Desulfosediminicola ganghwensis: one gene and its partners. The protein of the gene in region 3 interacts with the protein of the main gene of each other region in a pairwise test. Links are inferred from orthologs where the notes say so. Each region holds a gene or a part of one and is shown on either strand. Other genes may lie near its edges.

Region 1 (2,878 bases), 1.5 Mb from region 3 along the record:
CAGCAGCAAAAGGAAACCACTGTAGCCAAGCAGCCTGCGTCACTCTTTGAGGCAGAGAAAAAACTTATTCTTGAAACGCTCGAAAAGACAGAAGGAAACAAAAGTGAAGCGGCGCGCAGACTGGGGATTACCCGGAAGACTCTGCAGAATAAGTTGAACAAGTATGAAAGTGAGGGGTGAGGTAACAAACGCTGGGCTAAGGGATGTTGGATGAATGACTGAGATCAGTAGGTTGTGTCCCAGGTGTAGCCCTTTTCACTGATAAATTCTCCACCGAGCTTCCAGATGTGAACCTTCTGTCGGTCACTGACTGTGTAGTAAGCGCCTCCGGGAACCCAGTTTAAGATCGATTTGGTATAGAACAGGCCGCCTGCATAGTGATGGATGCTGCTTGTGGTACCATCGGTGCTAAAGGTTCTATATTCCAATTTTTCTGGTGCTGCAAAGTAGTAATAATGCGTATTTTCCGCTTCCAGTGTATACGTACCGCCAGGAAACCTGATGCCCTCGGATTTGAAAATTGAGTCATAAAAGACCATTGATTCGTTTAGAATTATCTGTTTCTGCGGGTCGACGATCGCCTCGACCTCTCGATCTGCATAGGTAACGGGATTCATGGGTGGCAACACCAGGCCACACCCGCCAAGCAACGGGTAGAGAAATAAAACCGGCAACATTGCTTTACAATTGTTCATATGAACTCCGGCTGATCGGAAAAAGTAACTGAACGGGCGAATACTGCGCCTAACAATACAATGGCTTATTCCTGGTGTCGACGGGAAATTTTTCGCCTTTTTATGATGTTGGCATGGATTGAACGAGTAATTTAACTCTATTCAGCCATTTTCTTGTACTACTCATCTCTTTGTTTCTTCGCTACTCTTTTGAGGTGATGCCGTGCCCTCGCCGGATCTGTTCTTTCTCCGGAAAATAATTGACATAATCTGAATATATCTGTCTTGACATTGGCCGAGGCTTACTTATTGTTCGCACAGGTTTTTGAAGTGATTCGAGGGGGTGGCACAATGTAGCACTTTCTCGGTATATAAGTTTATTTCTTGGCAAGAAATTGGAGGAAATGGTGAGCAAAGTTACGAAAGACAATGATCTTCAGGAAGAGAACGAAAAGCTCGAGCAGGAAGATATTGTGTCGTCTGAAGAAGCTGCAGCAGGTAGCACTGAAGAAGAGGCACCGGATTTAGAGAAAGAGCTTGTTGCTGCCAGGGAAGAGATTGCAGAACTTCGTGACAAGATGCTGCGGACGGCCGCTGAGTCAGAAAATTTCAAAAAGCGCATGGAACGTGAGCGAGCTGCAGCCTTAAAATACTCTGGTGAGCAGATCTTCAGAGAAATTCTGCCGGCAGTGGATAACCTGGAACGTGCTATTGGCCACTGCAACGATATGGACGACGCAGAGGCAAATTTCAAAGCATTTCTGGAGGGAGTTCAGCTTACACTGAAGAGTCTGGTCACTGCCCTTGAGAAGTTTGAGGTAAAGGCCGTTGATTCGATTGGGAAACCGTTTGACCCCAATCATCAGGAGGCTCTGACCATGGAGGCCAGCGATTCCGTTCCGGCTAATCATGTAGTCAATGAATTTGAGAAGGGCTATTACTATAAAGACAGGCTGCTCAGGGCTGCGAAAGTTATAGTATCGTCCGGCAAGGTTAATGATTAAGGCGATATAACAGGTCGCTGTCAGCTTATTAAATCTGTAGACATCTCTTGACAATATCCGGAACATGACCACTTTAACAGTCAATGATGAAAGCAGATTTCGACTTAACAGGATTGTCTTCTCTGTAACGGAGTAAACAGTCCGACATAGATTGATATAAGGAGAAAAGAAAACATGGGTAAGATTATCGGAATTGACTTGGGAACCACTAACTCCTGTGTAGCTATTATGGAAGGTGGCGACCCGAAGGTTATCGCAAATGTCGAGGGCAACAGAACAACTCCATCAGTTGTTGCTTTTACAGACAACAAGGAACGCCTGGTTGGCCAGGTAGCAAAACGTCAGGCGGTAACCAACCCCGAGCGTACCCTTCATGCGATCAAGCGCCTTATCGGACGTAAATTTGCTGATGCCGAGGTTAAGCGCTCCATAGAAATCAGCCCTTTCAAGATTGTTGAAGGAACGAACGGCAGCGTATCCGTTGAGGTAGAGGGCAAGGTATACCGCCCGGCAGAGATCTCTGCGATGGTTCTGGCCAAGATGAAGCAGACCGCAGAGGAGTATCTCGGGGAAGAGGTTACCGAGGCAGTGGTAACAGTGCCTGCATACTTCAACGATTCTCAGCGACAGGCAACCAAGGACGCTGGTAAAATCGCAGGTCTTAACGTTCAGCGCATCATTAACGAGCCTACTGCAGCTTCCCTTGCATACGGACTTGATAAGAAAGGTGAGGAGAAGATCGCGGTATTCGACCTTGGTGGTGGTACCTTCGACGTTTCCATCCTTGAGATCGGTGACGGTGTATTTGAGGTTAAGTCCACCAACGGTGACACTTTCCTCGGTGGCGAAGACTTCGATATGCGTATCGTAAACTGGCTCGCAGACGAGTTCAAGCGCGAGCAGGGCATTGACCTGCGTGGCGACAAAATGGCTCTGCAGCGCCTGAAAGAAGAGGCTGAGAAGGCCAAGATGGAACTCTCTACTACCAAAGAGACCGACATCAATCTGCCGTTTATTACCGCAGACGCTTCAGGCCCAAAACATCTCAACCTCAAGTTGAGCCGTGCCAAATTCGAGAACCTGGTTGGTGATCTGGTTGAGCGTACTGTTCAACCGTGTGTCACAGCGATCAAAGATGCCGGTCTCTCCGCATCCGAAATCGATGAGGTTATCCTCGTTGGTGGTATGACCCGTATGCCG
Region 2 (3,261 bases), 3.9 Mb from region 3 along the record:
TGGAATATCCATCACCGCTTTTTCACTTTCCAGGGCAATGAGCGGACTCTCCTTCTCAACCTCGTCTCCGGCTTTTATATACACCTCGACCACAGTAATTTCCTGCACATCACCGAAATCAGGAACCACAATTTTCTCAACAGCCATCATCGTCTCCTGTGACGTCTCTACAACTGTTTGAAATTCTATAATTCTAACTCTATTTATCTTTTCATGGGGTGTTCTGCATCCGGGTTGACGGGATACTTGTCGATAGCCTCTTTAACGGTTGCCAGGCTGATGCTGTCCTGGTCGGCAAGCCCCTTTAATGCGGCAACTACGATATGGTATCTGTCTACTTTAAAAAAATCCCGAAGCACGGCCCTCTTGTCACTGCGGCCAAAGCCATCAGCCCCCAGTACAGTGAGCGGGTTGGGGATGAGCCTGCGAAGCTGTTCTCCATACGCCTGCACATAATCGGTACTGATAACCACAGGGCCCCCATAGCCCTGGAGCTGCTCTTCCACGTAGGACATTTTTTTCGGTTGCTCCGGGTGATTCCTGTTCCAGTCCTCCACCTCCATCCCCTCCCGGTGGAGTTGATTTACCCCAAGAATAGACCAGACATCAGCCTCAACCTGAAAATCATCTTTCAACAAACGTGCGGCGGCAATGACCTCCCGTAATATTGAGCCACTGCCCATCAACTGCACCCGCAACTCACTGTCATCCCCTTGCTGGAAGAGGTACATTCCCCTGTTAATCCCCTCCACCATCCCTTCTCTCATTTCCGGGTGTTCATAATTCTCGTTCAGCAGAGTGATATAGTAGAAAACTTCCTCGCCATCGCGGTACATCCGTTCAATACCCTTCTGCACCAGTACAGCAACTTCATAGCTGAAGGTCGGATCATAGGCCAGGCAGGTGGGAAATGTTGAGGCGAAAAGTAACGCCTGACCATCCTGATGCTGCAGGCCTTCACCGTTCAGGGTAGTACGGCCGGAAGTCGCGCCCATCAGAAAACCTTTGGCGCGACTGTCCCCCGCACCCCAAAGCTGGTCACCAATCCGCTGAAAACCAAACATGGAGTAAAAGGAATAAAAGGGTATCATCGGCACCCCATAGTTGGAATGGGCTGTTCCTGCCGCAAGCCATGAGGAGATAGCGCCCGCCTCGGTTATTCCCTCTTCCAGGATCTGTCCTTCAGGGTCTTCACGGTACCAGGAAATGGTCTCAGAATCCTGTGGTTCATAAAGCTGGCCGGTCGGGGCATAAATACCGAGTTGCCTGAATAACCCTTCCATACCAAAGGTCCTGGCCTCATCCGGAATGATAGGAACTATATACTTGCCAATTTCTTTATCCTTCACCAGTGAGCCAAGCATACGCACAAAGGCCATGGTCGTTGATATCTCTCTGCCTTTCGAAGAACCCAGCACAGCCGTGAAAGCTTCCAGTTCCGGTGTCTGCAAAGGGATGTGAGATGTCTCCCGATATGGTACCGGCCCGCCCATTATCTTACGCCGCTCTTTTAAAAACAGGTCTTCAGCACTGCCTTCAGGTGGTCGGATGAAGGGCAAGGCTTCCAGATCCTCGTCTTCCAGCGGCACATGAAAGCGGTCACGAAAGGCTTTAAGTGACTCTACGTCCATTTTCTTGACGTTATGCGCCACCATAACCGACTCACCGGCCTGGCCCATACCAAAGCCCTTGATCGTTTTGACCAAAATTACCGTCGGCTGCCCCTTATAATTAGTGGCGGCATCGAAAGCCGCATACACTTTTCTTGGATCATGGCCGCCGCGAGTCATCTGCCAGAGCTGACGATCACTGATATCCTCCACCAGAGCCGCCAGTTCAGGATCCTTCGAGAAAACTAATTCTCGCAGGTACTCCGGCCCTCTGGCACGGATGGTCTGGAAATCACCATCAACCATGTTGCCGAACTTTTTCAACAACAACCCCTTGGTATCCCTGGCCAGAATTTTATCCCACTCACTGCCCCAGATGAGTTTTATCACGTGCCAGCCAGCGCCCCGGAACCGCCCTTCCAGTTCCTGGATGATTTTACCATTTCCCCGTACCGGACCATCGAGCCGCTGCAGGTTACAGTTGACCACGAATATCAGATTATCGAGAATCTCCCGGGCAGCGAGCGACAGTGCACCCAGCGACTCCGGCTCGTCGGATTCCCCATCTCCCATAAAAACCCAAACTTTACGATCACCTGCTTCACGTAAACCGCGACTGTCCATATATTTCATAAAACGTGCCTGATAAATGGCAGCCATCGGTCCGAGCCCCATTGAAACGGTGGGAAACTGCCAGAAATCCGGCATCAGCCAGGGGTGCGGGTAGGATGAAAGACCGTTTCCATTCACTTCCTGCCTGAAGTTCTCGAGATGTTCTTCATCCAATCGCCCCTCGACAAATGCACGGGCATAGACACCGGGGGAACTGTGCCCCTGGAAGTAGATCATATCCGCGCCGAACTCGGCCTGAGGCCCTCTGAAGAACCAGTTAAAACCAACTTCGTACATGGAAGAGACAGATGTATAGGTGGCGATATGGCCACCAAGCCCTTTACCATCCTTGTTAGCCCTGGCAACCATCGCCATAGCATTCCACCGTACATAGGCGGCAACGTTCCTGCCGATAAATGATTCATCCGGAATAGAAGCGCCACCATCCGGCAACAGGGTATTGCCATATGGTGTGAGGATACCAGGCGAAGTCTGAACCCCCAGCTGTCGCGCCCGATCGGTCAGTCTGGTCAGCAAATAGTCTGTCTTCTCCTTTCCTTCGTGCTTTATGACGCCATCCAGAGATTCCAACCAGTCAGCGGTCTCCTGGGGGTCCGGATCATGATAGTATGAGCTCATGCCACACCTATGGTTGTATTTGGAAAAAGGAATTGCAACGCGCCCTGAATTTCCCATGAAAATTCAATTCAATTCATGGGAAATTCAGAAACAACTGCAATTTAACGTTAGCATTAATGTTTTCGCCTTCGCAAGAAAATCATCAATAGCAAAAGTCGCAGATAAGGGCAGCAGCATACGAATTGCCGGCTTGCTGAGTCCAGGGCTGCCACCCCTGGGGAAGGCTTGGGGTGGTGCCTGTTCAGGCCATGGCTTTGGCAGTGGTTCGCCACAGCCAGACAAGACAGATAACGCCCAAGCCCAGAGTGGCGAAAAAGAAGATCATTGGAGAATATTGCGGCACCAGTTCGAGCTGATCCAGGGTGAAATGCTGCCGCAAATAGTCTGTACGCAACCAGGC
Region 3 (2,947 bases):
AAAGTTTATGTTCACTTGGTCACTTTTAGGAAGGTCGAGCAGGATTTCTCACCAACGACTCTCTACAAAGATTATCCGATCAGCAGAACCCTTATGCATTGGGAAAGCCAGTCCACTGCCACTCAGAAAACTGCCACCGGTCAGAATTATATCCACATCAGGGAACGAGGCTATACCGTTTTGTTTTTTGCTCGTGTAGAGAAACAGATTGAGGGTGAGACCGCTCCGTTTGTTTACTTGGGGCCTGCAGCTAAATTGATTTCTTATGAAGGAGAGCGCCCCATAAGTATGGTTTGGGAGTTGGAATATCCGATGCCTGCAGCTATGTTTGAAGAGGCTAGGCCTTAAAGAAATTAAATACCCGGGAAGGTGGTCAGGTAAAATCTGATAACATAGCGGGTACACAACAAGCCCCAAAACGCAAAAAAGGGGTTTCAACGATAATCGTTGAAACCCCTTTTTTCAATTGGTGGCGATGCAGGGATTTGAACCCCGGACAACACGGATATGAGCCGTGTGCTCTAACCAACTGAGCTACATCGCCTTGCTTGCGAGGCCCTATAAATACTGTACTCGGAGCTCACTGTCAATATATTTTTATCACTTTTTTTTAAAGAGCAAAAGGCCTTATAACTAAGGCCTTTTGCCAACTTCGTACGCTAAGCGATGAGCGTATCTAACTGCCCGATTTTATGATCGGGCAGTCAGCGAGGGGCAAATTACATCATGCCGCCCATGCCGCCCATTCCACCCATGCCGCCTGGCATTGGTGGCATTCCGCCAGCACCTGGCTCTTCTGGCTTGTCTGCAATCACACACTCGGTGGTGAGCAGCATACCGGAAACGGAAGCAGCGTTCTGCAGTGCAGTACGGGTAACTTTAGCAGGATCGATAACACCGGCTGCGATGAGGTCTTCGTATTTTTCTGTAGCAGCGTTGAAGCCCATTGGGCCTTCCTGGCCTTTTACGTGCTCAACGATTACGGAACCCTCGGCACCAGCGTTGGAAGCGATCTGGCGTACCGGCTCTTCGAGAGCGCGGAGCAGGATGTTCTTACCGAGATTCTGCTCACCTTCGAGCTCGATAGCAGCAAGAGCAGCGAGGCAACGGATGTAAGCAACACCACCACCAGGAACAACACCTTCCTCTACGGCAGCGCGGGTAGCGTTGAGTGCATCCTCAACACGAGCCTTCTTCTCTTTCATCTCAATCTCGGTGGCAGCACCAACATTGATTACAGCAACACCGCCGATCAGCTTGGCAAGACGCTCCTGGAGCTTCTCACGATCGTAGTCAGAGGTGGTGTCCTCGATCTGGGTGCGGATCTGCTTAACACGAGCTTGGAGCTTAGCAGGATCGCCGGCACCGTCTACGATGGTGGTGTTGTCTTTGTCTACAACGATGCGCTTAGCGGTGCCAAGGTCGTTGATGGTTACGTTCTCAAGCTTGATGCCGAGGTCTTCGGTGATTACCTGGCCACCGGTGAGGATAGCGATGTCCTCGAGCATTGCCTTACGACGATCGCCAAAGCCTGGAGCTTTAACAGCAGCAACGTTCAGGGTACCACGGAGCTTGTTCACAACGAGAGTTGCGAGTGCTTCGCCGTCTACATCTTCAGCGATGATCATCAGACCTTTACCCATCTTGGCAACAGACTCAAGACATGGGAGGAGGTCTTTCATGTTGGAAACTTTCTTCTCAACGAGGAGGATGTATGGGTCGTCCATAGCAACTTCCATACGATCCGGATCGGTCACGAAGTACGGAGAAAGGTAACCGCGATCAAACTGCATACCCTCAACTACATCGAGAGTGGTCTCCATGGACTTGGCTTCCTCGACGGTGATAACACCCTCTTTACCAACTTTGTCCATAGCCTCGGCGATGATGTTACCGATGGTCTCGTCGCTGTTAGCAGAGATGGTACCAACCTGAGCGATCTCTTTCTGCTCTTTGGTCGGGGTAGCGATCTTGGCGAGCTCTTCAACTACAACCGCAACACCTTTATCGATACCGCGCTTGATCTCCATTGGGTTGCCGCCGGCAGCTACCAGCTTGACACCTTCGGTGTAGATCGCCTGAGCGAGAACGGTAGCGGTGGTGGTACCGTCACCAGCAACGTCAGAGGTCTTGGAAGCAACTTCCTTAACCATCTGTGCGCCCATGTTCTCGAACTTGTTCTCGATCTCGATTTCTTTAGCAACAGTTACACCATCTTTGGTGATGGTAGGAGCACCGAAAGATTTCTCGATCAGTACGTTACGGCCTTTCGGTCCGAGGGTAACCTTAACTGCGTTGGCGAGAGTGTTTACACCCTCAAGGATTGACTCACGGGCTTTCACACCGTATTTAATGTCTTTTCCAGCCATTATTATTTTCTCCTATAATCAATTTCTCCCGCAGCAATGCGGGCAGCAAGAAGTAGTAGTCAGTTTATTACTGCTCAACAACACCAAGAATATCGTCTTCGCGCATGATGAGGAAGTCCTCACCATCCAGCTTCACATCGGTACCGCCATACTTGGAGAAAAGGACAAGATCACCCTCTTTCACCTGCAGTGCCACTCTTTCGCCTTTGTCATTCAATTTGCCTGGGCCTACCGCTACTACCTGGCCCTCAGCCGGCTTCTCTTTCGCGCTGTCAGGAATAATGATACCACCGGATGTCTTCTCTTCTTCTTCCAGTCTCTTCACCAGAAGGCGGTCGTTCAATGGACGAATTTTCATACTTCCTCCTACAAAATTGTGTGTTTGTTAACCGAACGGGCCCATTGAAAGAATGGATATGGTTCCCCAATTCGTTATTTTTTGCCCCGTAAATTGGGCGGGTATCTAAAACTTGCATTACAATAAACGCGGATTTTCAAAAATCAAGGCTACAAATAAAAAAAAAATCCAGCACCTACGACACCCTCCACCCGACGACCAAGCGCTCATTTTTCCGATA
Region 4 (3,030 bases), 3.2 Mb from region 3 along the record:
TGCTCATTTTTATAGGCGAGGCACTGCGGGAAGCGTTTGATCCACGCAAAATTTAGCCAAGCGGTTTGTAGAGGTCAGTATCTGTTAAGAATTATGTGAGATTTTCGCCGTAATAGTAGTTTGTTGCTGGCTTTTGTGTGGTTTTGGCCTTAAAGCCGGTTACTGTTTGCTCTTTGACCGCATAGCAAACGCCATGCTATTTATATACGGTGGTCCGGATTGTCTGGAAGAAGGCTGTTCCATTACGGCGCCTATTGAATGAAGAAGTCAGAGTCGTTTTTAGATGTGAAAGTTTTATGATATTAAACTCAGTCGCAAAAATTGGAAACACGGGCCGGTACACGCTCAGTGATCTTGGCCGTATGGCCATTTTTCTTTACCGGGCTGTGGTCGGTGTATTTCGTCGTCCATTCAGGTTCCGCGAGTTTGTGCGCCAGGTGCACTTCATTGGTGCCGGATCTCTTGTCGTGATATTCTTCACAGCAGCTTCAACCGGTATGGTTTTAGGCCTGCAAGGCTACTATTCTTTACATAAATTTGGTGCTGAAGGAATGTTGGGGTCTGCAGTTTCCCTTACCCTTATCATGGAGTTAGGACCCGTGCTGACAGCTCTTATGGTTGCAGGGCGAGCGGGTTCTGCCATGTGTGCCGAACTTGGAATAATGCAGATTTCTGATCAGGTAGATGCGCTGGACTGTATGGCGATCGATCCGTTTCGTTACCTGATCACACCAAAATTTCTCGCGACCCTGCTCTCTGTCCCCTTGCTCACTGCTATTTTCGACGTTGTCGGTATCGCCGGTGGCTATGTGGCGGGTGTGACTTTGATGGGGGTGAATCCTGGTAGTTATTTTGATGGCATGATAACCAGCGTGACTAATCATGATATTCGCCTAGGCGTGATTAAGTCATTTGTGTTTGGGCTGCTGGTTGTCTGGATTTGTACCGGAAGGGGATATTTTGTACGTGAAATTCGAGGGGCTGGTTTCGGTGCCGAAAGTGTCAGCCGGGTTACCACCCAGGCTGTAGTGCTCTCTTCCATTTCAGTGCTTGTTTTTGACTATTTACTGACAGCGATACTGCTCTGATGACAACTGCAATAGAATTCATAGAAGTCGGGAAGTCATTTCCCAGAAAAGACGGTACCCGGCAGACTGTTCTGGACAGGGTGAGTTTTTCAATTCCTCAAGGGAAGACCACCGTTATTGCCGGACGTTCCGGGCAGGGTAAAAGTGTAACGTTAAAGCTTATCCTTGGCTTAATGCGGGCTGATAGCGGCATGGTCAAGGTTGATGGAGAGGATGTAACCGATATTTCGGGTAAGCAGCTTGAGCAGCTGCGCATGAAATTTGGTGTCCTCTTTCAGGGGGCAGCACTGTTTGATTCCCTCACTGTGTATGAAAATGTTGCTTTACCGCTACGTGAGAGAACGAAAATAAGCGAAGATGAGATACGGCAAATGGTTGCGGAAACCCTGGGGCAGCTGGAACTCACAGGACATGAAGGGAAATATCCGGCGCAGCTGAGTGGCGGCATGCGTAAGAGGGTCGGTCTGGCAAGAGCTTTGCAGCTTAAGCCGGAAATCATGTTGTTTGATGAGCCCACAACAGGGCTGGATCCTGTGATGACGCAGGATATTTATAAGCTTTTTGATCACGTCCAGGCCCAGGTGGGATTTACTTCGATCATTGTCAGTCACGATATACCAAAAGTTTTCAATCTCGCCGATCAGGTGATAATTCTCAATGACGGCAAGACTGATGTTTTTGCCAGCCCTGAAGAAATTCAGTGGTCTGGAAAACAACATATTCAGGATTTTGTGAGTACTACGATGGGTGAAATATATCAGAGTCAACTGGTGGAATAATGAAGAGCAGAACAACTGATACTATAGTCGGCCTGTTCATGGTAGCAGGCTTTGGAGCATTGGTTTACCTGGCGTTGCAGTTGGGAGAAATTTCTTTGTTAAGCAGAGGAACTACCTACTCAATTGACGCGGAGTTCAACAATGTCTCCGGGATTAAGCAGGGGGCCTCTGTGCAGGTTGCAGGCGTGGTTGTAGGCAACGTCGAGGGGATACGGCTGAATGAAGATAGTTATGCCGTAATAAGTATGCGCTTGAAGAACGAGTTGCAGGTCCCGGTCGATTCAATGGCTTCGGTCAAATCCCAGGGAATCATCGGCGACAAATTTATTGCTATTAGTTTGGGAGGGGATGAGGAGGTTCTTGGTGAAGGTGATATAATCACAGAAACCGAGTCAGCTGTCGACATCGAATCTCTTATCAGCAAATTTGCTTTCGGCAGCGCAAAATGAGGAGAAATGAACCGTGAAGCTCTGGCGTCTACTTACAGCATTTGTAATATCGGTTCCTCTACTGGTTACTGTTCTGCTGACCGGGGTGTCAGCAGAAGATACCTACGGGATCGGTGGGCATCATTATATTCTTGAGGAAGGGGTGCCCGATCCGGACCTGCTTGGAGAAGATGAAGAATGGCTTGATGAGCAGATTGAGTTCGAAATATTTGATCCTTTCGAGCCGTTGAACCGGGTCTTTTTCACCTTCAATGACAGGCTGTATTTCTGGGTGTTAAAGCCTGTAAAAACAGGTTACTCAGCGGTTTTACCAGAAGACGTCCGGCTGTCGATCGGAAATTTTTTCTATAATCTGGCCGCTCCAATAAACTTTGTGAACACATTGTTACAGGGAAGGTTCCGGGATTCGGGTGTTGTTTTAAAGCGTTTTCTGATCAATACCACAGTGGGTGTGTACGGGTTTGGGGATGTGGCGGCGGAACATTTTGACCTGCAGCCGGCCCGTGGCGATTTTGGCGAGACCCTGGGAACATATAATATTGGAGAAGGTTTCTATATCTGCTGGCCGGTTTTCGGTCCTTCCAATGTGCGCGATACCGTGGGCATAGTGGGTGATATGTACCTGCACCCAAACAAGTGGGTCGATCTGGATTCCGGAGTTGAGATTGCGGGCAGGGCTACCGAGTTTATTAACAGGCTGTCAATTACTCCACC

What was found.
Region 1: the proteins of groL (region 3) and FCL45_RS12495 interact in binary tests that used the Escherichia coli proteins (3 or more experiments, as listed by UniProt). The link is inferred for Desulfosediminicola ganghwensis from one-to-one orthologs.
Region 2: the proteins of groL (region 3) and aceE interact in binary tests that used the Escherichia coli proteins (3 or more experiments, as listed by UniProt). The link is inferred for Desulfosediminicola ganghwensis from one-to-one orthologs.
Region 4: the proteins of groL (region 3) and FCL45_RS19870 interact in binary tests that used the Escherichia coli proteins (3 or more experiments, as listed by UniProt). The link is inferred for Desulfosediminicola ganghwensis from one-to-one orthologs.

What each region holds. Positions count from the first base shown.
Region 1 is NZ_CP050699.1:2,936,336-2,939,213, forward strand. What follows is about bases 75-2,878. They hold FCL45_RS12495 (nucleotide exchange factor GrpE), read left to right. Parts: upstream 75-1,078; coding sequence 1,079-1,678; downstream 1,679-2,878. Other genes in these bases: FCL45_RS12485 (sigma-54-dependent transcriptional regulator), read left to right, coding at 75-180; FCL45_RS12490 (hypothetical protein), read right to left, coding at 225-695; dnaK (molecular chaperone DnaK), read left to right, coding at 1,853-2,878. Also shown: more of FCL45_RS12485, read left to right, coding at 1-74. UniProt on the Escherichia coli protein: Participates actively in the response to hyperosmotic and heat shock by preventing the aggregation of stress-denatured proteins, in association with DnaK and GrpE. It is the nucleotide exchange factor for DnaK and may function as a thermosensor.
Region 2 is NZ_CP050699.1:5,312,744-5,316,004, forward strand. What follows is about bases 4-3,190. They hold aceE (pyruvate dehydrogenase (acetyl-transferring), homodimeric type), read right to left. Parts: upstream 2,862-3,190; coding sequence 204-2,861; downstream 4-203. Other genes in these bases: FCL45_RS22900 (2-oxo acid dehydrogenase subunit E2), read right to left, coding at 4-150; FCL45_RS22910 (hypothetical protein), read right to left, coding at 3,103-3,190. Also shown: more of FCL45_RS22900, read right to left, coding at 1-3; more of FCL45_RS22910, read right to left, coding at 3,191-3,261. UniProt on the Escherichia coli protein: Component of the pyruvate dehydrogenase (PDH) complex, that catalyzes the overall conversion of pyruvate to acetyl-CoA and CO(2).
Region 3 is NZ_CP050699.1:1,428,142-1,431,088, reverse strand. What follows is about bases 45-2,917. They hold groL (chaperonin GroEL), read right to left. Parts: upstream 2,370-2,917; coding sequence 720-2,369; downstream 45-719. Other genes in these bases: groES (co-chaperone GroES), read right to left, coding at 2,437-2,727; FCL45_RS06175 (DEAD/DEAH box helicase), read left to right, coding at 45-348. In the rest of the region: more of FCL45_RS06175, read left to right, coding at 1-44.
Region 4 is NZ_CP050699.1:4,626,452-4,629,481, reverse strand. What follows is about bases 22-2,977. They hold FCL45_RS19870 (ABC transporter ATP-binding protein), read left to right. Parts: upstream 22-1,087; coding sequence 1,088-1,867; downstream 1,868-2,977. Other genes in these bases: FCL45_RS19860 (MlaA family lipoprotein), read left to right, coding at 2,330-2,977; mlaD (outer membrane lipid asymmetry maintenance protein MlaD), read left to right, coding at 1,867-2,316; FCL45_RS19875 (MlaE family ABC transporter permease), read left to right, coding at 297-1,088; FCL45_RS19880 (ABC transporter permease), read left to right, coding at 22-56. Outside these bases: more of FCL45_RS19880, read left to right, coding at 1-21; more of FCL45_RS19860, read left to right, coding at 2,978-3,030. UniProt on the Escherichia coli protein: Part of the ABC transporter complex MlaFEDB, which is involved in a phospholipid transport pathway that maintains lipid asymmetry in the outer membrane by retrograde trafficking of phospholipids from the outer membrane to the inner membrane.